Armatimonas rosea: one gene and its partner. The protein of the gene in region 2 interacts with the protein of the main gene of each other region in a pairwise test. Links are inferred from orthologs where the notes say so. Each region holds a gene or a part of one and is shown on either strand. Other genes may lie near its edges. The genes, in order: rho and nusG.

Region 1 (14,165 bases), on a different replicon or contig from region 2:
CGGGAACGACACGCTTTCGTCTGCTGGAGACCGTGCGCCAGTACGCACGCGAGCGCCTACAAGAGACGGGCGAGGCCACGCTCTGGCGTCGCCGGCATGAGGAGCACTTCCTCGCGCTGGTCGAGTCCGCAGAGCTCACCGGCCCCGACCAGCAGCACTGGCTAGAGCGCCTGGAGACCGAGCACGACAACCTACGCGCCGCCCTGACCTCTGCCCAGGACGAAGGGAGTCCCCCCGAGGCCCTGCTCCGGTTCTGTGGCGTGCTCTGGCGGTTCTGGTACACCCGGGGCTACTTTGAAGAGGGCCGCGACTGGTGCGCCGTCGCGCTGAAGCCCCCCACAAGCGCCCCCCAGACCAGCCTGCGCGCACGGGTCCTCAATGGCGCGGGCAACTTGGCCCGTATCCAGAGCGACTACACCGCCGCCCGGGCACTCTACGAGGAGAGCTTTGCGCTCCAGCGGGAGCGCGACGATCCCCAGGGGATCGCGATCTGTCTGAACAACCTCGGGGTCCTCGCCGCCGCGGAGGGCAACCTCGCCGCCGCCCGGGCGCTCTACGAGGAGAGCCTCGCCCTCCAGCGCGCGCTGGGCGACTCCCAGGGCACGGCCAATGCACTCAACAACCTGGGGCTGATCGCGGCCAATCAAGGCGACTACGCGGCAGCCCGCCCGCTCTACGAAGAGAGCCTCGTGATCCAGCGTGCCCTGGGCAACCGCCATGGGATCGCCATCTCACTCAATAACCTGGGGATTCTCGCCTCCAACGAGGGGGACTACGCCGCGGCACGCCACCTCTACGCCCAGAGCCTCGCCCTCCAGCGCGAGCTGGGCGACCTCCAGGGGACGGCCAATGCACTCAATAATCTGGGGCTCATGGCGGCAAACCAGGGCGACTACGCCGCGGCGCAGCAGCTCTACCAGGAGAGCCAGGCACTCTACCGCGACGGTGGCCACCAGGCGGAGGTCGCGGTCTCGCTGAGCAACCAGGGCGACCTGGCGGAGAAGCAGGGGGACTTCGGGGTGGCGCGCGGCCTCTACCGCCAGAGCCTCACCCTCCACCGCGAGCTCGGCAACCGCGAGGGGCTGGCCAACCTGCTCGATAGCCTCGGCCGTATCGCCGCGGTTCTGGTGAGCCCTACCCAGGCCACCCACCTCTGGGGCGCTGCCGCCCACCTACGCGACGAGCTCGGGGCGAGTGTCCCCCCCACTGATCTGGCCGAGTACACCACCAAGCTCGACGCCGCCAAGACACTCCTCGGCGCGGTTGCCTTCGACGCCGCCTGGGCCGTCGGCTACGCCCTCCCCCTGGAGCAGGCCCTCACCCTCGCACTAGACTAGCCCTCCCCCTTAAGAACCCCTTGAATAAACCCTAGCCAAAGGGGGTCTAAGAAGTGTATGCAACAGATGCCCCCCCAGACAGAGAGAGCCCTCCCTGACCTCACGCAGGTCTATGCACGCATCGCCAAGCTAAGAGGAGTCGTGATCCGAGCAGAGATGGTCCGACCTTCGTCGGTGCCCATGGAGTTTAAGATCGCCCCCACGGGCTTCTTCTACGCGAAGTATCCCACCTCAGAGATGTATATCTCGCGCGACGAGCAAGTGACCTGGATGCCTGCCAAGAAAGAGTTCAGTAGGGGCAAGCCTGAGGACGGCAACCCCCTTCCTGCAGGATTTGAGATCTTGTGGCCGAAGGGCGCGCTCCTCAGGGCGAAGGCTGCGACGCGCCAGGCGTCCTTTGCGGGAAAACCAGCACTAGAGCTTCCCTGCAAGGCAGCAATGGGGCACGATGTGCTTCTCTATATCCACCCCGAGTCGCTCCTTCCCCTTGGCAGTATCGCAACCGCTCAGGGGACAGAGTACGAGCTGCGGTATCTCTCGGTTGAGGAAAGACCACTGACTGCCCGTGACCTCACCTTTATTGCCCCGCGCGATGCCAAGGTCTTCAGTAGCCCACCTGACCTCTCCAAACGGATACGAGTGGGTACAAAGCTCCCTGCCTTTACGGGAACCGACTTTACGGGCCGTTCTATCGACTCCCGGCAGGTCTCGAAGCGCCACCGCGGCCTCCTGCTGAACTTCTGGTTCTCGGCCTGCACGGGCTGTATCCAAGAGATGCCCCTCCTCGCAAAGCTAGCCGCACCGCTCCAAGCCCAAAAAATAGGGATTCTGGGAGTCAACCCCATCGATACGAGTCGCGATGCCAAGCGCACCAGCACCACCTATGGACTCCGCTACGCAACACTGGTTGGGACGGGTGCCCGAAAGCTAGCGGAGGCAGTCGGGATAACGACCTACCCCGTAACAGTCCTCGTCAATGCGCAGGGCCTAGTCGTCGAGGTAATCCTGGGCTTTGACGAGCAGCGCCTCCAGAAGGCTCTCAAGGTGCTTGGATACCGCTCAAGGTGAACAATTCCCCCCGTCGGGCCCGTCTAGGTACCATGCCTACTCTGCGCCGCGCCGCGCTTCTTCTCTCTCTCCTGCCGCTCCTTGCCGTCGGCTCCCCTGTCCGTGCTCAGGCGACCCTCGCCGAGCTCTACACCGCCAAGGCCAGCCTCGCCAGCCCGACCAGTGCGCTCCAGCCCGTGCTCCAGCGCCTGCTCGACGATGCCACGAAGGCTTTGGAGCAGAAGCCACTCTCGGTGCTGGATAAGAAGCAGGGGCTCGTGGGAGTCGATCCCCATGCGTATGTTAGCTACGCCCCCTACTTCTGGCCCAACCCAGAAAAGCCCGACGGCCTCCCGTTTATCCGCAAAGACGGCAAGCGCAACGCGGCGCAGGTGGCCATGGGCGATGAGAACAACGCTGGCGCGATCAAGCGTGCGGCCTGCACCCTGATCCTCGCCGACTCTTTCAAGAGCAACCCCGGCTATCTGAAGCACGCCGCGCTACTCCTGAGGACCTGGTTTCTCGATCCCAAGACCCGCATGCTCCCCCACCTCGACAACGGGCAGGCGATCCCCGGCGGGGTGCTGGGGCGCAAGGAGGGCGTGATCGAGTGGCGCGACCTGACGACGCTGCTGCTGTGCTTAGAGCTCCTCGACAAGTCGCCTGAGTGGAGCGCCGATGACCAAAAAGCCATGCGTGCCTGGCTTGCGGATTACTACACCTGGCTGACCACCAGCAAGATCGGGGTAGCGGAGAAGAAGGCGGGCAACAACCACGGCTGCTGGTGGGATGTGCAGGCCACGGCGCTGGCGCTCTACTTGGGCAAGCCCGACGATGCCCGTAAGATCGCGGAGGAGTTCAAGACCAAGCGCATTGCCGAGCAGATTCAGCCCGATGGGACGATGCCCCGTGAGCTGGAGCGTGCCGATAGCTGGGGCTACAGCACCTTCAACCTCACCGCCATGTGCGCCCTCGCCGACTACGCCCAGCAAGTGGGGGTGGACCTCTGGAGCTACAAGACCGCCGATGGCCGGAGCCTCCGGGGCGCGCTGGAGTACCTCCTCCCCTTCGCCGAGGGGAGCAAGCCCTGGCCGCATGAGAACGACCCCACTCACAAGGTCGAGGGCAGCAAGCTCGTGCTCCCTCTCTTGCGCGCCAGCAGGGCCTTCAACGAGCCCGCCTACGCGAAGCGTGCCCAGGCCCTCGGGGCCAAGACCTGGGACACCCTCCGCGACCGGCTCTTTATTCCCCTGCCGTAACCACCCCATAGCGCGGATCACGCGGGTAGATCCAGTCGATATAGTCCGTGTCCACGGTCTCCCCGCCGAGTAGATCGACCAGCAACACGACCTGGCCGCGGTGGTAGCAGGCATGGCCATCGAGCTGGATGAGCTGCCCCTCACGGAGCACGCGGTAGGTATTACCGTCGCCCTCTGTAAAGGAAAAGGTCGCCTGGAGCTGATCGTCGGGGAGGGCGGCGAGATAGTCTGCCCAGCGCTGCTCCAGCACGGCAAAGCGCGGGCGCAGCGACTCCAGGGTAGCATCGCGCTCAAACCACAGCCCGATAGGCCGGTCCTCCCCCGCCATCCAGGTCAGCCAGTTCTCCCGGCAGGCCGCCAAGTGCGCGGCGATCGTCACCGCACGCTGGAAACGCGGGTCCGTGCGGCCGGCTTCCGGGACAGACTCCAGCATCGTAAGCATCTGTGCATTGGCAGAGCGCTCGTAGTCGTAGAGATGGGCGTAGTGGGCAACACTCTTCATAAACATAAGTTTGCCATCCTCCTTTAAAATTCCTTCGACACGGCAGAAAAATCTTTCGGTCGCCATCCGGGGGCTCTTGTCCCCTAAATACCCCCGCATTTGTCCCCAGCTCCGTCCCCGTGCGAGCGCCATACTGGAGGCATGACGAACCTGACTGCCTCTCTTCGACTCTGTGGCGTGCTTCTCCTCAGTGCGCTCTGGCTGCCTGCCCATGCGCAGGTGACGATCTCCAATAACCCCGCCACTGCCAACGTGCAGGGGACTGTCTTGGGAAACTCCGCCGGAGTCCTCGCCGACCGGTACTGGAAAGCCTATGGGATCACCACCAGTGCCTCGGGGACCTTTGACTTCACCTCACTCCAGATCGCCGCGGAGAACGAGGACGGTGCCGCCCATACCATCACCGGCGGAATCTACACCAATAGCGCGGGCAACCCCTCCAGCACGCTTGTCCCGGGCGGTGCCTTTGGCTCCCAGCTGATCGGGGCAAGTGCGCCCCCTGCGACGCTCCTCACCTTCACCACCGCCGGCATTGTCACCTTGGTCCCCAGCACGACCTACTGGTTTGTCCTGACCTCCGAGGCCTACAACGCGGGGGGGACCAACTTTCAGAATGTCGTGCGCTGGGACATCTCGACCGGGAGTGTCCTTCCCAGCGCCACCGGGGCGGGGGCGGGCGATGTGATCCTGGAGGGCTACCGCTTTAGTGAGAACAACCGCACCAGCTGGACCGGCTCGATCCTCCCCAACGGCCTGACAATCCAGCTCGCGGCACACGCAACGACTGCCGCTCCTGAGCCCACCTCCGTTGCGTTTCTAGCGCTCGGCGGGACTCTGGTACTGGCCCGACGGCGGCGTGCGTAGCAGGACGAGGCTCAGTACCAGAGTTCCCGTTAGTGTGAGGGGCACGAGCGCCAGTGCCCCTTGCCAGCCCAGCCCGCCCGCCGCCAAGGCACCAACAACCCACGGAATCACCGCACCGCCCAGTCCGCCCGCCGCCACGACACCACCAAAGGCCGTGCCCGCCACACTCGGGAAGCGCTCTCCGGCCTCGGCCAGCACCAGGCTGAAGATACCCGCAAAGAACAGCCCCGCCAGCGCCACACAGACCAAGACCGGGAGCGGGGTGTGCCAGAGCAGGGCCAGCGCGGCAAAGACCACCCCGCCCCCCGCCGCGAGCGCATTGAGCCGCATCAGTGGAAACCGCCCCAGGAGCCCCCCCAGCGCAAACCGCCCGATCGTCATCGTGATCCAGAACAGGGTTCCCACCCCCGCCATCCAGGCCACGCCCCCGGTGAGCTGCTTCTCAAAGTAGGTCGGGAGCCAGGAGAAGAAGCTCACCTCCGCCCCCACATAGAGCGCCTGCATCACGCACAGAGTCGCAAAGCTCGGCTTCTGCAGGACCGCCCGTAGCGCCGCCAGCTCCAGCGCCTCGGGGGCGGCGCTCTGCGGCAGGCGACAGAGGCTCAGGACCACAAAGACCACCCCATTGATCGCCGCCAGCCCGAAGTAGAGCCAGCGCCAGTCGGTGCCGTGGGTGAGCAAGTAGCGGCAGAGGGTCGGGGCGACGGCGGCTCCCACCCCAAAGGCAACTTGGAGCGCATTGAGCAGAAACGCACGCCTCTCGGGGTAGAGATCGGCGGCCAGCGCATTGGCGACCACCTCCATCGCCCCACTCCCCGCTCCCACGAGCAAGGCCGCGGCCAGCGCCAGCGGATAGCTCCCCGCGCTCCCAAAGAGGCTCAGCCCGCCCGCATAGACCGCCAGCCCGATCAGCAAAACCGCCTTGCGCCCCCAGCGGTCCGAGAGGTAGCCACACAGGAGCACCCCCACCACAAAGCCCGCAAAGTTGGCCGGAAAGAGCCTTCCCTGCGCCTCCTCCCCCAGCGAGAACGCTCTCCCGAGGTAGGGCAGGAGCACCCCCACCGCGCCGAGATAGACAGAGTAGAGGAGCATGGCGACGCAACAAAGCGCGGCGAGCAGGGAGCGTGGTGTGGTTTGCATGAGGTGTTCGAGGCCGGCGTATGATACCTCAAAACCCCGAGGCAGGAGTTTTCTTCCCACCTGGTGAACGTCCCTGTAACTCTGGCAGTGAATCAGAAAGCTTATTCGCATGATCTCATCAAGATTAAAACTCTCGTGTCTCATCGCTCTCTCGACGGGGGCGCTCCTGCTTCCGCGGGGAGCGCACGCGCAGGTGTGGAGCGGCTACGCCGGCAATGCCCAGCACACCGCCCTCTCGACTGTCGCCTCCCAGTCGCTCCAGCAGATTGTCTGGAGCACCCCGGTGGACCTGAACCCCCAGTACTCAGGGACGAGCCTGCTGGTCCACTATGGCTCTCCGCTCGTGACCAACAACAACACGGTGATCATCCCCGTGAAGACCGGTGCAAACGATGGCTTCAAGGTCGAGGCGCGCAACGGGGCCAATGGTGCGCTGATGTGGACCTCCTCCACGGACTACTCCCTTCCGGGCCACGGCTGGGTCCCCAGCTACGCCCCCACCCTGACCTCGACAGGCCGCATGTACATGGCGGGCGGCGGCGGAACGGTCCTCTACCAGAGCAACCTCGACTCCAACGCCCCCAGCGCGGCCACACGGATCTCGATTGTCGGGGACGCCCACTACGCGGCCAATAAAGCGGCCTTTGACTCCGGGCTCAAGATCTGCACCCCGCTGACCTCGGACTCTCAGGGGAATGTGTACTTCGGCTACCGTGTCAGTGCCTTTCTCACCCTGGAGGGTGGGGCCACGCTCTCCAGCGGTATCGCAAAGGTCACCCCGGGAGGACAGGTGAGCCTGATGTCGGCGTCTGCGGCGACCGGGGGCAATGCCACCGAGATCGCCATGAACGCAGCCCTCGCCATCAGCAACGATGGCTCGAAGGTCTATGCGGTGATGCGCAACGCCGACACGCTCCCGGCGGGCTATCTTGTCTCGATGAACACCACGACCCTGGCCCCTACCGCCACGGTGCGGCTCAAGGATGCCCAGAACCCGCTCAACGATGCCTGGATCAGCGACGATGGCACGGCCTCGCCCATGGTGGGGCCGGATGGAAAGGTCTATATCGGAGTCCTAGAGCGCCCCTTTGCTTCGTCGCGCGGGTGGATGCTCCAGTTCAACGGCGACCTCACTCCCTCCGGCGCGGCGGGTGCGTTTGGCTGGGACGATACCGCGACCGTGATTCCCGCCAAGAATGTTAAGTCCTACACCGGGACATCGTCGTACCTGCTGATGACCAAGTACAACGACTACGGGGTCGGCAACAACCGCCTGGCGATCCTCGATCCCAACGATACCTTCTTGGACACCCGCACCAACACGATTGTGATGAAAGAGATCCTCACGATCGCCGGCCAGACCCCCGACCCCGTTCTCCCCCGGGTGCGCGAGTGGTGTATCAACACAGCGGTCTTCGATCCCTTCAGCAACAGCGTCCTGGCCAATAGCGAGGACGGCAAGCTCTACCGCTGGTCGCTCGACTCCAATACCTTCACGGAGGTCATCACGCTCACCGCGGGCATCGGCGAGGCCTACACCCCGACCCTGATTGGCGCGGATGGCAAGGTCTACGCGATCAACAATGCCACGCTCTATGCAGTCGGAGCCCTCAGTGGCACGAGCGCTCCCGAGCCAGGCACCCTCGCGCTCGCCGTGCTGGGGCTCGTGGTTCTGCGCCGCCGCAAGCACTAAAAAAGCAAGAGCCCAACGCAAAAAAGAGCCCGAGGCACGTGTCCTCGGGCTCTTGCACATCTCCGTCGTGGTGCCTACTCGGACTCCGCCGCCTCCACGAGCACGTGCTCCGCAACGGAGATTGGGGCGCGGAAGCGTAGCGCAAGCGCAATGGCATCCGAGGGGCGACAGTCGATCTCCAGAGCGGGTGCTTTCTCGCGCTCGATGTGAAGCTTGGCATAGTACGTTCCCTGCCAGAGATCGTCGATCACGACACGACTCAGCCTTCCCCCGAGCTTCTCGATCAGATTGCGGAGCAGATCGTGGGTCAGGGGCCGCTCGGGCGCGACTTTCTGGAGGGCATTGTGGATCGCCATGCTCTCAAACGGCCCGATATGCACCGAGAGCCGGCGCCCTCGGCCATCGCGGAGCACCAGCGCGACCTCCTCGATCGGTCCGTCCGCCTGCGCCGCCTCACGGGTCTCCCAGAGCCCGAGAACCGTCACCTCTTTCTCGTCGAGCGAGCGCGGCTTCCGGTTCTCGTCCTCACTGGTCTCGTCAAACGGGCTAGACATACTACTCCGACTTGTTTGCTTCCGACTTATTGGTCGCCGCGGGTGCGGTCCCCCCGATCGCGGAGAGGAACTCGCGGTTCGAGCGTGTCTTATCGAGGCGGTCCAGCAGGAGCTCGGTGGCCTCTTTGGTCCCCAAGTTGGCCAGGATGCGGTGCACCTGCCAGATCTTGCGCAGGTCGTCGGCCGGGTAGAGGAGCTCGTCGCGGCGGGTGCCGGAGAGCTTGATGTCGATCGCCGGGTAGAGCCGCTGCTCCGCCAGCGAGCGGTCCAGGCGCAGCTCCATATTGCCCGTGCCCTTAAATTCCTCGAAGATGATATCGTCCATGCGCGAGCCGGTCTCCACCAGCGCCGTGGCGATAATGGTGAGCGAGCCGCCGTGCTCGATGTTGCGAGCCGCGCCAAAGAAGCGCTTAGGACGGTAGATCGCGGCGGGGTCCAGACCGCCCTGGAGGGTTCGCCCCGACGGGTTCACGGTCAGGTTCGACGCGCGGGCAAAGCGGGTGATGGAGTCTAGGAGGATCACGACATCTTTACCCACCTCCACGAGGCGCTTGGCCCGCTCCAGGCAGAGATCGGCGACACGCATGTGGTTGTCGGGTAGCTCATCAAAGGGCGAGGCGATCACCTCTCCTCGCACCGAGCGCCGCATGTCGGTCACCTCTTCCGGGCGCTCGTCCACCAGGAGCACCATCAGGTGAATGTCCGGGTGGTTGATAGCAATCGAGTTGGCGATCTGCTTGAGCAGGATGGTCTTACCGGCCTTGGGCGGCGCGACAATCAGCCCGCGCTGGCCCTTGCCAATCGGGGAGACCAGGTCCATAAAGCGCATCGAGAGGGTCTTGGGGTCCAGCTCCAGCACGATCCGGGACTCCGGGAAGATCGGCACCAGCTCATCGAAGTTGGGGCGCATCCGGGCGACATCCGGGTCGAAGCCATTGATCTTCTCCACCCGCAGGAGCCCGAAGTACTTCTCCGAGTCCTTGGGAGGGCGGACAAACCCTAGCACCTGGTCGCCCGTCTTGAGGCCAAAGCGCTTGATCTGTGCCTGCGCCACATAGATATCGTCGTTGCTGGCGGCGAGGTTCTGGCGGCGCAAAAAGCCGTAGCCCTCGCTATTGATCTCCAGGACCCCCTCACCGCTGAGCGGCTCCTCACCATTGAGCGAGGCCTCTTCCAGGTCACGGAGATCGGCTCCCGCTCCCAGAGCAGGCCCCACATTGCCACGCCGAGGCGGGTTGTTGTAGGAGTTCCCCGGACTCGCCGCGTTGCCGCGAGCGGGGCGCATGCTATGGCCAGGACGATCCCGGCGCTCGGGGCGGTCGCCACGATCAGGACGCTCGTTGCGGTCGTTGCGGTCTTGGCGCTCGATGCGGGCAGGCGGTGGCAGGGGCTCCGCGACACGCTCAGGCAGATCGGCGACAAGCTCTAAGGCCTCTTGCTGGGTCAGCGGCGGCGGAGCGCTCGTCTGGAGGAGGCGGCGGCGACGCGAGGGGGGGGCGGGAGGAGGAAGCGCGGCGTCACCCAGCAGCGACTCTGCCGCAGCAATCATTTCAGGGGGAGGGGTTGGGAGTAGTGTCGGAGTAGAGGGCGTGGTGGTCGCCTCAGGGGCACTCTCCACGCTAGCAGGAGCAGAGGTTGTATCGACCCCATCCGGGTCGGGGGGCGTTGTCAAACGACGTCTTGGCATGAGGACTTTCCGAAAACGAAGCGGTCGGCGAGAGCACGACGAAACACAAAATAGTGTGGGGAAAAAGGCTCGCCGGGGAGAGTTGAATTGAAGCAGACCACAAACCTTGAGGTTGCTTCCTAACCACTATATCACGCCTTTTATTTCGGTTGCAAATACAAATAACGAGAGCTTTGGCCCTCCTGAGAGGGGTACTTGTGCTCCGTAGAGCCCTAATGCAAGGGAATCCACTCTGGCCAATAAAAAACCCTCTTCCTCCGCGGAGCGGAAATGAGGAAGAGGGTCACTCCGAGCGCGAAAGCGCTACTTACTCGTGCGGCCGATTCCGTGGTAGACAAAGCCCGCACGCCGCATCTTCTCGGGGTCGTAGAGGTTGCGGCCATCGAAGACATGGCTCCCCTTCATTGCAGCCTTGAGCTTCTCCAGGTTGATCTGCTTGAACTCGTTCCACTCGGTGACAACCACCGCGGCATCGGCCCCCTCCGCGGCATCGAAGGCGCTCTTGGCGTAGGTAATCTGCGGGAAGATCTTCTTGCAGTTCTCCATCGCAATCGGGTCAAAGGCGACAATCTCGCCATCGCCCGCGAGCACCGCCGCAATCACATCGAGGGACTTCGCATCGCGCATGTCGTCGGTGTTGGCCTTGAAGGCCAGCCCGAGCAGCGCGATCTTCTTGCCCTTGAAGCCGCCCAGCTCCTTCTCGATCTTCTTGATAAAGCGCTTGGGCTGCTCATCGTTGGTCTTGATGGTCGCCTCTAGGATCGGGAAGTCGTAGCCGACACTCTGCGCGGTGTGGAGCAGGCTCGACGAGTCCTTAGGGAAGCAGCTTCCGCCGTAGCCAAGGCCGGCGTTGAGGAAGGCGGGGCCGATGCGGCGGTCCTGCCCGACCCCCTTCATCACCTGGATCACATCGGCGTTCACGGCCTCGCAGATATTGGCGATGGAGTTGGCGAAGCTGATCTTGACGGCCAAGAACGCGTTCGACGCGTACTTAATCAGCTCAGCGCTGGCGACATCGGTGATGATCATCGGGCGCTCCAGCGGGGCGTAGAGCTCCAGCACCTTGAGCGCGACAATCTGGTTGGGGGCACCAATGACGATGCGGTCCGGGTTGAGCGCGTCCTGAATCGCCGAGCCCTCGCGCAGGAACTCCGGGTTGGAGACCACGTCGAAATCCACATTGCGGCGGCGGTTGGTCTCGATCACCTCGCGCACAAAGCTGCCCGTGCCCACCGGGACCGTGGACTTATTGACGATCACCTTGTAGCGGTCCATCGCCGCCGCGATCCCACGCGCCGCACCCTCGACCTGGCTCATGTCGGTGGAGCCGTCCTCACGCGGCGGGGTGCCCACACAGATGTAGATAATCTCGGACTTGCGCACCGCGCCATCCAAGTCTGTGGTGAAGGTGAGGCGCCCCTCTTCCGCGTTGCGCTGTACCAGCTCCTCAAGCCCGGGCTCGTAGATTGGCATCTCACCGCGGTTGAGCTGCTCCACTTTCGCTTCCAGCTTGTCCACACAGATGACCTCATTTCCCAGGTCCGCAAAGATCACCCCAGTGACAAGTCCGACATAGCCTGTACCAATAACACAAATATTCATAATTTCTTTTCCAGCGGGGATTCTACCCACTAAAAGCCCATTTCAACCCAAAACCCGTGACACAATCGGCAACTTCAGGCAATCTAATTCATTATTTAATTTATAAAAGGCACTTTAAAATACCCCCTGTCGAAATCCAGCCAGAAGCGCCGACACAGAGAGCGTCCGAAGATCGACCGTCGCCGTTGACGGCGTCTTTTCCGTAAATTTTTCCGGTGCCACCACCCACTGCGTCTCGTACTCTTTCGCGGGGGTTGGGTCGTAGTAGGGGTAGAGAAGCGGGATGGGCTGCTTTGCTTTCCAGCACACCACCCACGTACTACTTCCCCCCCACCAGACACTCAGGGTGGGCTGCTCCTTCAGAAGCGCCTGCTGGAGACGGGTCAAAAAGCGATCTGCATCGTCCTCGCGCTCCCCCAGCCAGGTCTGCGCCAGGTCGTGGGCGGGCGGGAAGAGGCGTCGGTCGGACTCACTGGGGAATGTCCTGCCGTAGGAGACAATCACATCGGCGGGCTCGACCCCGTTTTTCTGGCGAAAGGCACGACAGCGCTCCGGCGTGTAGCCCAGCTCCTCCGTGTGGCAGTCCGAGACCTCTTCCCGGAACCCCGGTGGCACGGTCTCGGTCAAGACCAGCCCCGCGACCTGTGGCAGGCGGAAGCGCTCGATCGTTGCCCGTGCCACCGCCAGGTTGCTCTCGACACCAGGGTCCAGCCAGTCTAGCTCGTCGCGGCGGAACCGACGGCGGCAGAGCGCACGCCAGGTCTCGCCCAGGCTATTGCGCGCCGGGGTGCCGTCGTTGCTGCGCAACACGGGGACGCACGCCCAGATCGGCAAGCGCCTCTCCGCCAGCGCGACCTCCAGCAGCTCCGGGCTCGCCTCCAGCCAGACCGCCGCCGCGCCCGCCTCTTGCGCCGCTTGCAGGAGTGCCTTCAGCTCGTCTTTGTCTTTGTCGCCCACACGCACGAGCACGGGCCGGCCCTTGACGGACACACGGAGGCGTCGCGTTTCACTCAAGTCGATATCGCCCACGTAGAACGTCGGTGCATCGGGGACACGGGCCTGGAGCTGGAGGCTCAGGGAGACAGTCACCTTATCAAGCGTGACCGCTACCGCGGGTTGCCGCTGGGCCGCTTGAAAGGCAGTCTGGAGTTTTTTATGCTCCGCATCCACCACCACCTGTTGGCTTGCAGTCAGCTCCGAGTAGCCCAGCCGGAGCTCCTTACCCTCCTGGTGCGCCGCACGGTACTGGCGGCGCTGGGAGTCTGTCAGGGCAAACACTGCTCCCGTAGCAAAGGGCACGCTCAAGAGTGCATCAAAGCGCTCAGCGAAGGCCTGTGTCTCGCGCGGATGTACGGCTTCCGCACTGGCATGCCACTCAGCGACACGGGCGCGGCGGACCTGAAGCGGGGCAAGCTCCTCCACCAGCAAAAAGCCCTCGTCGGTCTTGCGAAAAACTCCCGCGAGGGCGAAGCACAGCGCCTCGAGCAGCTCGCCCGTGGCCAGTGTCGTGCCCTGGCTCCACACCGGGAGCTTGGCAACCCGTGCATCGGCGCGTACCAGGACGCCACTGGCCTGGGTCGCCCGCTCCAGAAGCAGCGCGACCGTCACCTTCTCCCCCTCCAGCGCGACCTGCCCGGAGAGCGCCCGTGGGTTGAGCTGCCCCACTCCCCCGCGGTTCGGAAGCCTCTGCAAGAGCTCTTGCCCCAGGGGGGGCACTTGTGGTTTGAGAGGAAAGTTAAACCCGCTTCCCAAGAGCGTAAAACCAAAGGGCCCGATAGGCGGCCCCTGCACAATCGCCACCAGCCCCAAGGAGAGCATGAGCTGAGAGCGTCGTGGGCCATCGAGCGGGATCATGCCCTGAAACGATGCATCCCGAATCAGCGTCGACTCGGGCAGGAGCCCCAGCACCAGCGCACGCTGAGCGGCTGTACACTGCGCCACGGCAAGCCCACCGCCACAGAGCTGCTGCCACTGCGCCTCGGTGACGGTCTCTAGAAACGTGCTGGCCGAGGCATCGAAGCGCGGCGGGGCGGGGTTGCGGCTGTAGCCCACGCGCTCCGCTGGCCCCAGCGCAGTGACACTGCCAAAGCGGCGCAGGCCACGCCCAAATGCCGCAACCAGCTCCTGGGGCATCCAGCCACCGGGCGGCGGCATGCCCAGCTTTTGCTGCGCAAGGAGCGTCTGCTGCTTCAGCCAAGCCTCGTAGGCACCGAGAGCCCCCAGAATTTCCCGGGAGGGGCTTGGGAGCAGAAGCGGCGTTTTCTCCGGGGCGATACAGAGCAGCGCGCCGTGGCGTCGGGGGTCCCAGTGCAGGAAGGCAAGGGCATCGGCGAGGGTTTGGATCGGTTTTTGTGGCATTATGGTACAATCCTGTTGGATTCTACGATGCACACCTTCCTTCATGCCAGCCTCTGGCCACTCCCCCTCTAGCCCCCCGGGGCACCTGCATCACCTCACGTCTCCCCCTTTTGCAGTCTTGC
Region 2 (14,183 bases):
GAGCCATCGGCCATGATAAAAAGAAAGCGCATGTGCTCGAATGCCGCCGCAGCCTTCTTCTGTCCAAACCCGGAGAGATCGACAACCTCCTGGGTAGCATTGAAGCTGGCACGCATGCGCAGGTAGCAACGGGGGTTGGCAAGGGCTGCGCTCAGGTCCACGGGCTTGGCAAAGTCGATTCGCCCACCCTGGTAGGTGCCATGCGTGGTGACTTTAATGGAGTAGTCGCCCATGAGCACTTTCCCATTGTCTCCCCGACTGGCCTCGGCGCGGCCACTACCCCAGCTCCCCAGGGTCACCGAGTTTTCCTCACCTTTGAACAGGGTAAACGCAACGGTAGCGTCCCCCTCCTGAGCCAGAGCGGCAGCAAGTGCCATGCCGCCCACAACGGCGGCGGCGGTAAAGCGCACGAGACGGCGGCTAAGGACACGCATCTTCAAACTCGATTCCTTTCGGCACAACTGATCCTGTAAGCACAACTGACAAGGATGCCAGCCTATTATACAACGTCGGCACGGCGATTCCTTCTTTGTAGAAAAAATCTTATGGGCGGCTCGCGAGGTCCCCGAGCCTGAGCCGCGCACCATTCGCATACGCCGCCGCCGCCATCACGGGCTTGCCCACCGGCTGCACGGTCACAAGGCGCAGGCGCCCTGCGAGGGTTGCCAGCTCTATCCCCGCCTTGGTGAGCGCCACCACGGTCCCCGGGACATCTTGCTCCTCACCCTGCAGGACCTGCGCCTCCAAGACCTTCACTTCTTTCCCCACCAGCAGGAGCACGCCCGCCGGACGAGGGGTGAGAGCACGGACGCGATTGGCCAAGAGCGCCGCGCTCTCCGCAGTCGGGTCCAGAAAGCCGTCCTCACGGGTGAGCATGGTAGCGTAGGTCATGCCTTCCTCCCGCTGCGGCGTCGGCTCCCAGCCAGGCTCCTGCTCAAGGCGATCCAAGGTCTGCACCAAGAGCAGCGCCCCCGCCTCCGCCAGGCGAGGCTCCAAGAGAAGCGTCGTATCATCAGGGGTGATCGGAAGGCGCGCCTCTAGAAAGACCGGCCCGGTATCGAGAGTCGCCTCCATCCGCATGGTCGCGACCCCGGTCTCAGTATCGCCCGCCATGATCGCACGGTGGATCGGAGCCGCACCCCGCCAGCGAGGCAGGAGCGAGGCGTGCACATTGATGCCGCCGTGTCGTGGGATATCCAGCACCCGCTGCGGAATAATCTGCCCAAAGCTGACCACGACCAGCGCATCCGGCTCCAGCGCCGCCAGCTCCTCGGGGAAGGGCTTGCGGCGCACTCTCTCGGGCTGCAAGACGGTCTCGTAGCCCAGTGCGCGCGCCGCTTTCTTGACCGCAGACTCCGCCAGCTGCATCCCACGCCCCGCCGGCCGATCCGGCTGGGTCACGACGGCAAGAACCGTGTGGGCACTGTCATGAAGCGCTTGCAGGGTCGGCACCGCAAAGGGAGAGGTTCCAAAGAAGATAACACGCATGCTGAATTCTATCGCCCTCCATTAGATCGCCCCGGTTAGAGCGGGGCGTCAACGGGCGTCGCAAGCTCCGCCGCAAAGGCCTTCGGCCATCCCGAATATTTTATGGGCGAAGCCCTTCCCAGCGCGAAGCGCTCGTTGACGCCCCGCTCTAACCGGGGCGATCTAAGATGCTACTCGGCAGGAGCGCGCTCGGAGGCCTGCTCCTCGGGCGTGAGCATGTGGAGGGTCTTGGGATCGGCGAGGTCGGTGAAGAGAATGCCATTGAGGTGGTCGACCTCGTGGCAGATAATCCGGGCCTCAAAATCACGGGCCTTGAAGCGCACGGGGTGACCGCTGCCATTGAGCGCCTGCACAAAGATCTGGCTGGGGCGACGGACCACACCGCGCAGACCAGGGATCGAGAGACAGCCCTCCTCAGGCTCGTACTGCTCGCCCTTTGCCTTGGAGATCTGGGGATTGATGAGCACCTTCAGCCCCGCTCCCGCATCGTAGACCAGCAGGCGAATGCTCTGCCCCACCTGAGGAGCCGCCAGCCCCACCCCGTGCGCGGCGTACATGATATCGGCCATCTCCGCGATCAGAGCCCGCAGCTCCGTGTCCACTACCTTGACCTCCGCAGCGGTCTTGAGGAGCACTTCCCAGCCAGGAGTCTCTTTGTACTTGACCACGCGGCTATCATCAAAAGGAATATCCTTGTACTTTGCCGCCAGGTCCGAGAGGTTTTCAGAAGCCATACAAGCCCCCATTTTATCACGTGGAGCCCCGCTCTCTGGCGAAAATTATTTTCTTTCACCCCTGTAATTTTGATAGGGAAGAGCCAATAATCCTCGGTGTACGATCATCCCAAAGGATTGAAAACCATGTCGCTATTTGGACGCAATACACCTAAAAAAGACGATGTTCTGGAGCCTGTCGCTCCCCCGATTAGCCTTGCCGCTACCCCCGTGGCCGCACCCGCTCCGCCCACGCCTGTCGTCGCGGTTGAGCCGCCAAAGCCCCTGGTTGCCCCCGAGCCGCCCACTCTCTCTGCCGATAAGACTCTGGACTTCCAGGCTATCTACCAGTTTGCCAAGGTCCCCACGGCCCCCTTCACCGCAGAGCAGACCCTCGCGATGCTAGAGCAGCTCCCCGCGGCCATGCCGCTGGAGATGAAGCGCCAGACCGTCCAGGTGACCCTGGGAGCGATGGGAACCGCGATCGGAGCGACCCGTGTCAGCATTGTCGCCGATGCCGACCAGAAGCGCACGACCCTCAACCAGTACGCCGACTCGCAGGGCAAGAAGACCGACGATACAGTCGCCGCTGCCGAGAGCGAGATCGCCGAGCTCCAGCGCAAGATCGCCGAAAAAGAGAACGAGATCGCCCTCGCCCAGGACAAGCAGGCCTGCATCCGCAACCTCTGCGACTCCGAGGCCACCCGCCTAGAGAGCGTCCTGAGCTTCTTCAACGAGGAGAGCACCACCGCCGCGCCCGCTCCTGCCGCAACGCCCCTTGTCAGCCTCACTCTAGAGGACAGCGACAAGGACGACAGCACGTTCTCGCCGTTTGGCCTAGAGGACGATGAGGACGAGAGCAGCGACGAAGCCCCGCTACGGGTCGCCGCCTAACCTAGCCCCGTCTTGTAAAAAGCCCTGGAGAGCGTGCTCTCCGGGGCTTTTTGTTGCAACTGCCCCCGTTTTCCCGCTATCCTGTGCAGTGGAGGACGCGAGATGTACCGAGGAACTGTGATTGTCCGGGCACTGCCGCCCATGCTACTGGTCGTTGGGCTGATCCACTGGCGACTTTTTGGAGAGACCCCCCACTACGACTGGGGCGACTATCTCCTACCGATTCTAGGAGCCTATGTGCTAGGGCGCGGCATCGCCCAGCGGGAGAAGGCCCGCCTCTGTGAGCTGATGGCGGGGCTTGGATTGGCGAGCATCGCCCTTGGGGCCGCAACCGCAAACCCCTATCTTGTACCCACAAGCCTCTTTTTAGGCGGAGCGGGGCTGTTTCTGCTCCCTCTCTACTCGACCACCCTGCGCCACTCCGACCCTGAGTGTGCCCTTGCGGTCCCCCAGACCCGTAACACGGCGCTTGCCCTCGTGGCGATTCTCTGCTTGGTCAGCGCGACCTGTGGCATGGGCTGGCGAGAGTCGATCCTCTGGGGCGCGATGCTCTCCACCTATATCTGCATCCCTGCTCTCTTGATCGCCCTGAGCTGCACCCTGGGCGGCAAGACCCGCACGGGAGCCAGTATCGGAGCGGTTGCGGCCTTGGTGCTGACCACGTTCTTGCTCTTGCTGACCGTGCTGGGGATTCGCTTCGACTAAAAAAAGGCCCCCGGCGCGGTTGCGCCGGGGGCCTTTTTGGTTTTTGGTGCCTACTTGTCGGCGCCGCGCTGTGCGACTGCCACATCGACACTGACCCCCGGTCCCATCGACGAGGAGACGGTGATCTTCTGGATGTAGCGGCCCTTGGAGCTGGAGGGCTTGGCCTTGATCAGGGTTCCGACCAAGACAGACAGGTTCTCCTGGAGCTGCTCGGCGGGGAAGCTGGCCTTGCCGATCGGGGCATGGATGATTCCGCCCTTGTCCACACGGTAGGCAACGCGGGTCGCCTTCTTGATCGCGGTGACAACCTTGGCGACATCCGTGGTCACGGTGCCAGACTTGGGGTTGGGCATGCGGGCCGCCAGCAGACGACCGAGCTTACCGACCGCGGGCATCATGTCCGGGGTGGCCACGAGGACGTCGAAGTCGCGCCAGCCGTTCTGAATCTTGGTGATCAGCTCCTCGGCACCCACTTCATCGGCTCCAGCAGCGGTCGCGGCCTCGGCGTTGGCCCCCTTGGCGAAGACAGCCACTTTCTGGCTCTTACCCGTGCCGTGGGGCAGGTCGGTGGTACCACGAACCATCTGGTCGCCCTGGCGAGGATCGACCCCGAGGTTGATGGCGACATCGATGGTCGAGTCAAACTTGGTGGAGGAGGTTGCCTTCACCAGCTCAAGCGCGGCGAGCGGCTCGTAGACAGCGGCCTTGTCGACCTTGGCTACCTCAGCCTTGTAGCGCGCAGAGACGATATGCTTTCGATCTTGTTTTCGCATTGATTTCTCCGTTAGTCCGTGATCGTCACGCCCATGGAGCGCGCTGTGCCTTCGATAATCCGCATGGCGGCATCCAGATCATTGGTGTTGAGGTCGGGGAGCTTCTTCTCCGCGATCTCCTTGAGCTGGCCCTTGGTGATGGAGCCCACCTTGACGGTGTTGGGCTTGCCAGAACCGGAGGGGACGCCCGCTGCCTTCTTGAGCAGGTCCGAGGCAGGCGGGGTCTTGGTCTCGTAGACAAACGAGCGATCATCGTAGATGGTGATCACGACAGGGACGATCGAGCCCACCATGTCGGCGGTCTTCGCGTTGTAGCCCTTGATGAACTCCATCATGTTGATTCCGTACCCACCAAGGGCCGGACCAACGGGAGGCGCAGGGGTTGCTTTTCCTGCATTGAGCGCCAGCTTAACGACGCCCACTACTTTTTTAGCCATTTTTTCTTCTCCGTAGTTTTAGCGGCAGGTTTTTAGTGAGGTCTGCCTCCTACTTTAGCAAGCCCCCTCGCTCCCATGAATGGGGGAAGGGGGGCTAACTAAATCTTTTCGATCTGGTTGAAGTCCAGCTCGACCGGCGTGTCGCGACCAAAGAGGGAGATCATGACCTTGACCTTCTCTTTTTGATCGTTGACCTCCTCGATCTTGCCGGTGAAGTCCGCAAACGGTCCGGAGTTGACCCGCACCACCTGGTTCTTCTCCCAGATCTTCTTGGGCCGCGAGGCCGCGTTGTTGGGATCGAGGGCATCGAGGATATCGCGCACCTCTTTGTCCTGGAGCGGGACGGGCTTGTTTCCCGACGAAACAAAGCCGGTGACTCCCGTGGTGCTCTTGATGAGGTACCAGGTGTCGTCGTCCAGAACCATGTCGATCAGCACGTAGCCTGGAAAGACCTTGCGCTTGTACTCTGTCTTCTTACCGCCGCGGTTGCGGGTCTCGGTATCCGTAGGCACGAGGATGCGGAAAAGCTTCTGCCGGAGCCCCATTGTCTCCGCGCGCTTCTCAATGGTCATCTTGACCTTCATCTCGTGGCCCGAATAGGTATGGACCGCGTACCAGTGTCGCTGCATCGTGCTGTCCTTTAAAACTTCCTACTTATGCGGCAGCACACGCTCGGCGAGCTGCGTCAAAATTGAGTCGAGTCCACCGCAGTAGAGCGCGACTACGGCAATGAGCAATAAGACGATCTGGGTCATCTTGATCATCTCGGGGCGGCTGGGCCAGTGGGTCTGGGGGGACTTCAGCTCGTGCTGGACTCCCTTCAGGTACTCCTGAACTCCCTGCCGAGGAGCCTTTTTCTTCGGCTCGGCTTGTTGCTGTGCGGTTGTGCTTGCCATTGTTTCTTCCCTAGTGTCCTGCGGGCAACAAAAAGCAGGGTACCGTGAAGGTGCCCTGCATCTGTGCAGATTATCACGTTTTCTAGTACCTGTCAAACAGATAAAAGAGTTCCCTGTCGCCGCTTCGCGCCATCTCCCCGCGCCTTAGAGCGCGACCCTCTTCCCCCGGGTGCCCTCCGGGCGGCTCCTTCGTCGCGGGAAGAGGGACTTAGGGGATGATGTCCCCTACGCCAGCGCGAGCTGCTTTTGTACCATCTTGCGGGCGCGGTGGATGCGGGCCTTGACGGTCGCCATGGGCAGGCCGGTGCGTTCGACAATCTCGTTGTAGCTCAGCTCGGCGAGGGTGAGCAGCAGGACATCGCGGTAGCCTGCCGGGAGGGTCTGCACAGCGTCCAAGACCGTCGTGGCCTCGACACCGTCGATGGCGCGCTTCTCCGGGCCGACAAACTCACGGGTGGACTCCCACTCCGCGATCTCGTAGGTGCCCTCACGGTCGCGGCGCTTGCGCTGGATTTTATGGAGGAAGATGCTCCGCAGGATGCAGCGCAGCCACGCCAGGGTGGCGTCCTGGGTGCGCAGCTGGTGAAAGCGGGTGTAGGCACGTAGCAGGGTGTCCTGCACTAGGTCCTGCGCATCTGCCGTGTCGTGCGTCAGGTGCAGTGCAAAGCGCATCAGGTTCTCGCGGTGGGGCAAGACCGCACTCTCAAAACTCGCTGTCCTCATGATGTCTCTATTCTAGGCGACACCACGAGGTTCCCGCATCGGGCGCAGGGTGGATTTTGCGGAGGGCGTATCCGTCTGTAGACCTACTTCACGCTCGTGCGCGGCAGCTTGGAGACCCCCATCAGGTACTGATCCACGCCATGCGCGGCCTCGCGGCCCTCGGCGATGGCCCAGACAATCAGGCTCTGGCCCCGGCGCGAGTCGCCTGCGGCAAAGACCGCGGGGACATTGACGGACATGTAGTCCTCGTCGGTCTTGACATTGCCGCGCTGGTCGAGCTCCAGCCCAAACTGCGTCAGGAGCGTGCGCTCCGGGCCGTTGTAGCCGATCGCGATCAGCACCAGGTCGGCGGGGAAGACGGTCTCGGAGCCGGGGACGGCAACCACGCGGCGGCCACCCTCCGCGCGCTCGATCCGCTCCACCTGGACCGCGTGCAGGGACTTGACATTGCCGTTCTCATCGCCCTCGAAGTGGGTCGTGTGGATGCCCCAGGCGCGCTCGCCGCCCTCCTCGTGGGCGGGGCCGTTCTTGAGGATGTGCGCGGGCTGCGGCCACCAGGGGTTGAGCTCGGGCATGTCGAGAGGCGGCTCGGGGTGGATCTGGAACTGGGTCACCGAGGCCGCGCCCTGCCGGAGCGCCGTGCCGTAGCAGTCCGCGCCCGTGTCGCCGCCGCCGATAATCACCACGTGCTTGCCCGCCGCATCGATCACCGGGATTTCGTCGCCGGCGTTGCGCTTGTTCTGGGGCACGAGGTAGTCCATCGCGTAGTGCACCCCATTTAGCTCGACACCGGGCAGCTCCAGGATGCGCGGCGCCAGCGCGCCCGTGCAGAGCAGGACCGCATCGAAGTCCCGGCGCAGCTCGGTGACCGTCACGTTCTCCCCGACAGTGGCGTTGGTGCAGAAGATAATCCCCTCTTCCTCCAGCTGGGCGAGGCGGCGGTCGAGCACGGCCTTGTCCATCTTGAAGTCCGGGATTCCGTAGCGCATCAGCCCCCCGAGGCGGTCGTCGCGCTCGAACACCGTCACCCAGTGCCCCGCACGATTCAGCTGCTGCGCCGCCGCCAGCCCCGCCGGGCCACTGCCGATAATGGCGACCCGCTTGCCCGTGCGGCTCTGCGGGGGCTCCGCGACCACCCAGCCCTCGTCGAAGCCATGGTCGATAATGCGCTGCTCAACCGTCTTGATGGTCACGGCCTTGTCGTTGATCGCCAGGACGCAGGCATCCTCACAGGGCGCGGGGCAGAGCCGGCCGGTGAACTCGGGGAAGTTGTTGGTGGCGTGGAGTGCGGTGAGCGCCTCGCGCCAGCGGCCGCGGTAGACCAGGTCGTTCCAGTCCGGGATGAGGTTTCCTAGGGGACAGCCGCTGTGACAGAACGGGACGCCGCAGTCCATGCAGCGGGACGCCTGGGCGCGCAGCTTCTCCGGGGCCATCGGAAGGTAGACCTCCGACCAGTCCTTTACCCGCTCCCCCACGGCGCGCTTTTTCGGCGCTTCCCGTGTCAGACTCAAAAACGCTCTGCTGTCACCCATTTTCCTGCTCCACAAAACCCTTTTCGTGGCGCCGGTGCCAGCGTAGTGCACGGCATTTTATCACAAGCCCAACCCACTAGAACGTATTGACCCCATCCACCAGATCGCCCTCATCGTCGATGTTTAAGACACGCCCTCGCGCCACGCTACTCCGACCGGGCTCCGTGGGCACGCCCGCACGACCGCCGTCGTCATCGCCATCCGGGCCCACACTGTAGAACACGGTCTTGCCACCATCTTTTTTCCACTTGAGCGGCTGATCTTGTCCCAGCGGATCGGTGAGACGTGGATCGGGCTTCCCGGTAAGCTGGAAGGTAAGGCGCGCCCGGAGCAGGTTCGCCTCGGTGCGGTTGCGTGCCACGACAAACTGAGTTTGCCAAAAAGCGGGTTTCAGAATCTCATTGATCGGATCGCTATTCGGATCGCTCCCATGGGGCTCCCGTGCCGTGCCCACGGCTTTTCGATACGGCTGCTTGACGATCGCGATGAGCTTGGCGTAGTAGCGGTCATTGTTATCTGCGGCCAAGCGCTTGGGCGTGAGCATCAGCCGCCAGCTCAGCCAGCGGTTCTCATTGGTGGGATCCATCCCTAAGCTCTTGGCGAGCTCCCCAGGCCCCATCTTTGCCAGATCACGGATGGTTTTCTGGCTCCACAGGTGCTCCACTTCAAATGTCTCCGCCAGTGGCCAACGCCGGGTATCGAGCCGATCCAGCCGCTCTAGCGTGGCTTTGAGAGTTGCGGCATCGAGCTTGGGAGCGACATCGGCGAGCGCCTTGCGCCCGATCCCCTCGCAGGCGATTCCCACCAGCATCCCGATCAGCGAGCTGCCGCGGGGAATCTTCACGCCCAGCGCGATCGCATCGGTGGCGCAGCGGGCGGCCTCGGGGTAGTTGCCCAGGTCGGCGTAGGTGTGCGACGCAAACGCGAGCATCCGTGCCAGCTCCCGATCCTCGGCGTACTCGGGGAAGGTCTGGGTCATGTCGTAGGTGAGGGGCTGCTGGTACTCCTGCTCCAGCGCCGCCCGAACCGTCGCAATCGCACGCGCATTGGCGGCGAGGAGCGCCTTTCGGTCCTCTAGCGGCTGGACATACTTGCCCTCCCGCGGGGCAGTCTCCGCCTCGCCTTGCTTGCCAATCTCCTGCGTCTTAGCGACTCGCAGGGTATCGTGGGCATTGGGAACCGGCATGACGCGCTGGGGCAAGACCAGCGGCGGGATCTCATTGAGGCGGGCATTGATCGCCACCCCGGCCAGCACCAGCGACGGCACGATAACACCGATGGCGACCAAGGCGCGCTCGGAGGTCGAAAAACGTTTGTCTGTACTCATGGGGAGAATAACGCAGAGCGGCGTGGATTGGTTACGGTCTCGGCCGAGGAACGATTTAGGCCCGAAGAACGAGTCTTCGGGCTTAAAAGGGCTACGGGCACCTTCGTGCCCAGTGTATTGGTTTGGCTTCGCCTCGTATGATTGGCTGCGAAGGCAGCCGTCGTCTTCTCAAGCCCGGACACTCGTTGTCCGGGCAAATCTGTCCGGGCCTCTGTGTTGTCCGGGCACACACGGTACACTGCGCTATGGAACCCATCACGACACTTATCGAGCGCCTGACCGCCGCACTGCCCCTGGCACTGAAGGGCGATCCGGTCGCGCTGAAGAAGGCCCGCACCACCGGGCGCCGTCTGCGGGTTGTCCTTCCCCTCTCCACGGCTGCTCTCCCCAAGAAGCTCCGCCTGCGCCTGCTCGACAACACCAAGACCCTCACCCGTGCGCTGGGCTCGGTGCGGGACCTGGATGCCCAGCAGGAGCTCTTGACCCAGGCCGCACTCACCGCAACGGAACCAGAGCGCGTCGGGCTGGCGTTTGCGGGAAAGGTCCTGCAAAAGCGGCGACGGCAAGCGCTCAAGCGGGTCTGCCGCCGCGATGCCGCCCGTGACTGGCTCAAGTGCGCCGAGCAGGTTCAAGGAGTTCCCGCCCTCGCCCCCGACAGCGAGCCCGCCGCCACCCACGCCGAGGTCCACACCGCCGCACAGCTCGTCCTCGCCTTCGACACGCCCATCCGCGACCCCAAAAATATCGCCGAGCTCCACGACCTGCGGATCGCCGTCAAGCGCCTGCGCTTCACCGTCAGCCGCGTCCCCGAGACCCAAAAGGCCCTCAAGACCACGGTCGCGGAGCTGCAAACGATTCTGGGGACGGTCCACGACCTCGATATCCTGCGCCTCTGGCTCCGCAGCCTGCTCCAGGAGAAAAAGCGCCGCCTGCGCCCCAGCCGGAGCCAGCGCACGAGCCTCACCGCCCTGCGCCAGCGCTTCCAGACCGAGCGCGGCGCGGCCTACCTCGCGTTCCGGGAGCAGTGGGAAGCCGCTCTGCCGACGCTTCAGGGGCTTTGACCGTATACTAGGCCATGGCATCGGTCTGGGCAATTGGCGATATTCATGGGATGGCCGCGCGGCTGGACACGCTCCTGGCGGCGCTCCCACGGGGGCCGGAGGACGTGACAGTCTTTCTGGGCGATGCGATCGACCGTGGCCCGGACTCACGCGGGGTGGTGAACCGCCTGCTGGCCGAGTACGATGCCGCACCGGAGCGCACGGTCTTGCTCTGGGGCAACCACGAGGACATGGCGTCGGCCTACCTCACCGGAAAGCATCCCTGCCGCATCGCCTACGATGACTACGACTGGTTTCGCAACGGGGGGATCGAGACCATGCACAGCTGGGAGCGCGATCCCCCCGCCTGCTTTGCGCGCGAGTGCCCCGATGACCTGGCCCGCTACTTCTCGCTCCTCAAGACCTACTGGAAAGCCCCCACCGAGCGCTTCCCCGAGCTGGCGCACTGCGTGTGGGTGCACGCCGGCACCGAGCGCGGCAAGCCCGTCGAAGACACTCACCCTGATACTCTCCTCTGGATTCGCTGGGAGTTTTTAGAGTACGCCGACCGCTCGGGGCGACTCACGATCCACGGCCACACCCCGACAACGGAGCCTGATGTCTCCGCATGGCAGATAGGGATCGACACGGGTGCGTGCCGCAGCGGCCCCCTCACCGCCCTGCAAATGCCCGAGCGCCACATCTACCAAGCCCTCCCCGACCAGACCACCCGCGATTTTCCGCTATAATGCCCGGCATGGATGGACGACGGCGTTTTCTGGACATGAACGGCTACCAGTGGACCGTGCTCTTTGCCGCGTGGCTGGGGTGGGGCTTTGATATCTTTGATGGGCTGCTCTACGCCCTCGTGGCGGATAAGGCGATCCCGGTGCTGCTCGGCCAAGCCATTGGCAGCCCGGAGGCCAAGGCGTCGGTGCCGTACTGGAACGGGATCATGGGCTCGCTCCTGCTGATCTTCTGGGCGATTGGCGGCGTGCTCTTTGGGCGCATCACCGACAAGCTCGGGCGCACGAAGACGCTACTCCTCACCATGCTGCTCTACTCCGTGGGGACGGCGATGTGCGCGCTGGCACCCAATATCTGGGTGCTGCTCCTCTGCCGGGTCTTTGTGGCCTTTGGGATCGGCGGCGAGTGGGCGGCGGGTGCGGCGATGGTGGCCGAGGTGGTCCCCGAGAAGCGCCGTGTCGAGGCCGGAGCGCTGCTCTACACATCGGCACCCCTGGGCCTGCTCGCCGCGGATGCCATGCGCTTCTATATTGTTGGGGGCCTGCTCAAAGACAGCCCCGAGACCAGCTGGCGCTGGGTCTTTGCCTGCGGTTTGTTGCCTGCGATTGTCGCCTTTGTGATCCGCATGTTCATCAAGGAGCCCGAGAAGTGGCAGGAAGTGGCGGGCGAGAAGAAGAGCCCCACGATTCGCGAGCTCTTCACCCCCGAGCTGCGCCGCGCGACCCTCGGCGGGATGGCGATGGCCCTGGTCGCGCTCCTCACCTGGTGGAGCTGTAACACGTTTGCATCGGTGATCGCCTCGCAGATGGCGGGAGCACAGGCCAAGCTCCAGGGCCTCGACAAGCCCGCCACCCAGGCGCTGGTCGAGAGCTGGAAGTCGATCGCCCTGGTGAGCTTCTGCGCCGGCGGGCTGATCGGGACCCTGCTCACCGTGCCGGTCGCCAAGCTCATGGGCCGCCGGGCGATGTTTGCGATCTACTTTGTCTTGGGCGCGGCCAGCATTATCGGCACCTTTGCCTTCCCCTGGACCGGCGCGACCCGGCTCTACGGCTACTTCCCGATCGGCCTGACCGTCTTTGGCGTTTTCGGCAGCTTTACCTACTACCTCCCCGAGCTCTTCCCGACCCGCCTGCGGGGCACGGGCGCAGGCTTTACCTACAATATCGGGCGCATTATCGCCGCCGCCGGGCCGTTTCTGGTCGGGGTGATCGCACAGCAGGGGCTGGATGCCGCCTTCCGCGCCCTCGTGATTGTCGGCTGCGTCCCCCTTGTCGGGCTATTCTTGCTCCCTTTTATTGTCGAGACCAAGGGCCGCTCGCTGGAAACGCTCGACGAATAGCCTATAATAGGGGCACCCATGAGCCAGCCTGGTGATCCCCCGCCGTTTTCCTCAGGGACACTGACCTTTCTCTTCACCGATATCGAGGGCAGTACCCGCCTCTGGGAGGCCTTCCCCCAGGAGATGGGGGCCGCGCTCGCGCGCCACGACACCCTCCTGCGTGGGATCGTCCAAGAGGGAGGCGGGTACCTCTTCAAGACAGTCGGGGATGCCTTCTGCGTCGCCTTCGACGATGCCACGCGTGCTGTCCTGACCGCGTCCAAGGCACAGCAGGTCCTCGGGGCCGAGCCGTGGCCGGAGAGCACCCCGCTCAAGGTGCGGATGGCGCTCCACACGGGCGCGGTCGAGAGCCGGGACAACGACTACTTTGGCCCGCCCCTCAACCGGATCGCGCGGCTCCTCTCCACCGCCCACGGAGGCCAGACCCTCCTCTCCCAGAGCACCGCACAGCTGGTCCTAGGCACCCTCACCGGCCCCGAGTCGCTCCGTGACCTGGGTATCCACCAGCTCAAGGACCTCACCAGCCCCGAGCATGTCTACCAGCTGGAGCACCCGGAGCTCACGGCGAGCTTCCCCCCGATCAAGTCGCTCTCCACCCACCTCAACAACCTCCCCCAGCAGGTGACCCAGTTTATCGGGCGAGAGCGTGAGACGGTCGCGGTGCGCGAGCTCCTCCAGCAGACACGCCTCCTAACCCTCACGGGCGCGGGTGGAACCGGCAAGACCCGCCTCGCGCTTCAGGTCGCCGCGGAGCTTCTAGAGCGCTTCCCCGATGGCATCTGGTTCGTGGAGCTCGCCCCGCTCGACACCGCCTGCCAGGTGGTCCAAGCGCTCGCAAGCACGATCGGCGCAAAGGAGCAATCCGACCTCCCGCTGGAGCTCGCCCTGACCATAGCGCTCAAAGAGAAACAGCTCCTTATACTCCTTGATAACTGTGAGCACTTGATCGATGCCACCGCGAAGCTGGCGGAGACCCTGGTGCGCCAGTGTGCCGGTGTCCAGATCCTGGCCAGCAGCCGCGAGGCCCTCGGGGTGCTGGGAGAGCAGACCTACCGCGTCCCCTCGCTCTCGCTCCCGGACCGCCACCGCCCCCAGACCCCGGAGGCACTCGCACAGTTTGAGGCCGTGCAGCTCTTCCTGGACCGTGCCCGGCTCACACGCCCGGACTTTCAGATCACGGCGCAGAACGCCAAGGCGCTCGCCTCGCTCTGCTGCCGCCTCGACGGCATCCCCCTGGCGCTGGAGCTCTCCGCGGCACGCCTGCGCTCACTCTCGGTGGAGGAGATCGATGCCAAGCTCAACCAGCGCTTCCGCCTGCTCACGGGGGGCTCGCGGACCGCACTACCCCGCCAGCAGACCCTGCGCGCCCTGATCGACTGGAGCTACGACCTGCTCAACGACCAAGAAAAGGCGCTCCTACACCGCCTCTCTGTCTTTAGCGGGGGCTGGACACTCCCCGCGGCGGAGGCGGTCTGTGCAGGCGATGCTATCGAGGACTGGGAGGTGCTGGATCTCCTCACGTCGCTGGTCGATAAGAACCTGGCGGTCGCGGACCAGGCGGAGGCCCAT

What was found.
Region 1: the proteins of nusG (region 2) and rho interact in binary tests that used the Escherichia coli proteins (3 or more experiments, as listed by UniProt). The link is inferred for Armatimonas rosea from one-to-one orthologs.

What each region holds. Positions count from the first base shown.
Region 1 is NZ_JACHGW010000003.1:405,807-419,971, reverse strand. The notes cover bases 7,741-10,675. They hold rho (transcription termination factor Rho), read right to left. Parts: upstream 10,084-10,675; coding sequence 8,398-10,083; downstream 7,741-8,397. Other genes in these bases: HNQ39_RS16915 (UDP-glucose dehydrogenase family protein), read right to left, coding at 10,387-10,675; HNQ39_RS16925 (bifunctional nuclease family protein), read right to left, coding at 7,917-8,396; HNQ39_RS16930 (PEP-CTERM sorting domain-containing protein), read left to right, coding at 7,741-7,842. Outside these bases: HNQ39_RS16960 (tetratricopeptide repeat protein), read left to right, coding at 1-1,337; HNQ39_RS16955 (TlpA family protein disulfide reductase), read left to right, coding at 1,404-2,405; HNQ39_RS16950 (alginate lyase family protein), read left to right, coding at 2,438-3,643; HNQ39_RS16945 (DinB family protein), read right to left, coding at 3,627-4,145; HNQ39_RS16940 (choice-of-anchor R domain-containing protein), read left to right, coding at 4,287-5,009; HNQ39_RS16935 (MFS transporter), read right to left, coding at 4,962-6,149; more of HNQ39_RS16930, read left to right, coding at 6,259-7,740; more of HNQ39_RS16915, read right to left, coding at 10,676-11,685; HNQ39_RS16910 (hypothetical protein), read right to left, coding at 11,800-14,043. UniProt on the Escherichia coli protein: Facilitates transcription termination by a mechanism that involves Rho binding to the nascent RNA, activation of Rho's RNA-dependent ATPase activity, and release of the mRNA from the DNA template.
Region 2 is NZ_JACHGW010000001.1:511,589-525,771, reverse strand. Bases 3,875-6,827 are described here. They hold nusG (transcription termination/antitermination protein NusG), read right to left. Parts: upstream 5,640-6,827; coding sequence 5,109-5,639; downstream 3,875-5,108. Other genes in these bases: HNQ39_RS02245 (glutamate synthase small subunit), read right to left, coding at 6,713-6,827; HNQ39_RS02250 (RNA polymerase sigma factor), read right to left, coding at 6,132-6,629; secE (preprotein translocase subunit SecE), read right to left, coding at 5,661-5,906; rplK (50S ribosomal protein L11), read right to left, coding at 4,585-5,010; rplA (50S ribosomal protein L1), read right to left, coding at 3,875-4,573. Also shown: HNQ39_RS02295 (hypothetical protein), read right to left, coding at 1-434; fmt (methionyl-tRNA formyltransferase), read right to left, coding at 544-1,488; def (peptide deformylase), read right to left, coding at 1,659-2,222; HNQ39_RS02280 (hypothetical protein), read left to right, coding at 2,349-3,095; HNQ39_RS02275 (hypothetical protein), read left to right, coding at 3,198-3,800; more of rplA, read right to left, coding at 3,851-3,874; more of HNQ39_RS02245, read right to left, coding at 6,828-8,161; HNQ39_RS02240 (hypothetical protein), read right to left, coding at 8,238-9,488; HNQ39_RS02235 (CHAD domain-containing protein), read left to right, coding at 9,734-10,549; HNQ39_RS02230 (metallophosphoesterase), read left to right, coding at 10,564-11,277; HNQ39_RS02225 (MFS transporter), read left to right, coding at 11,286-12,614; HNQ39_RS02220 (adenylate/guanylate cyclase domain-containing protein), read left to right, coding at 12,633-14,183. UniProt on the Escherichia coli protein: Part of the processive rRNA transcription and antitermination complex (rrnTAC). The complex forms an RNA-chaperone ring around the RNA exit tunnel of RNA polymerase (RNAP).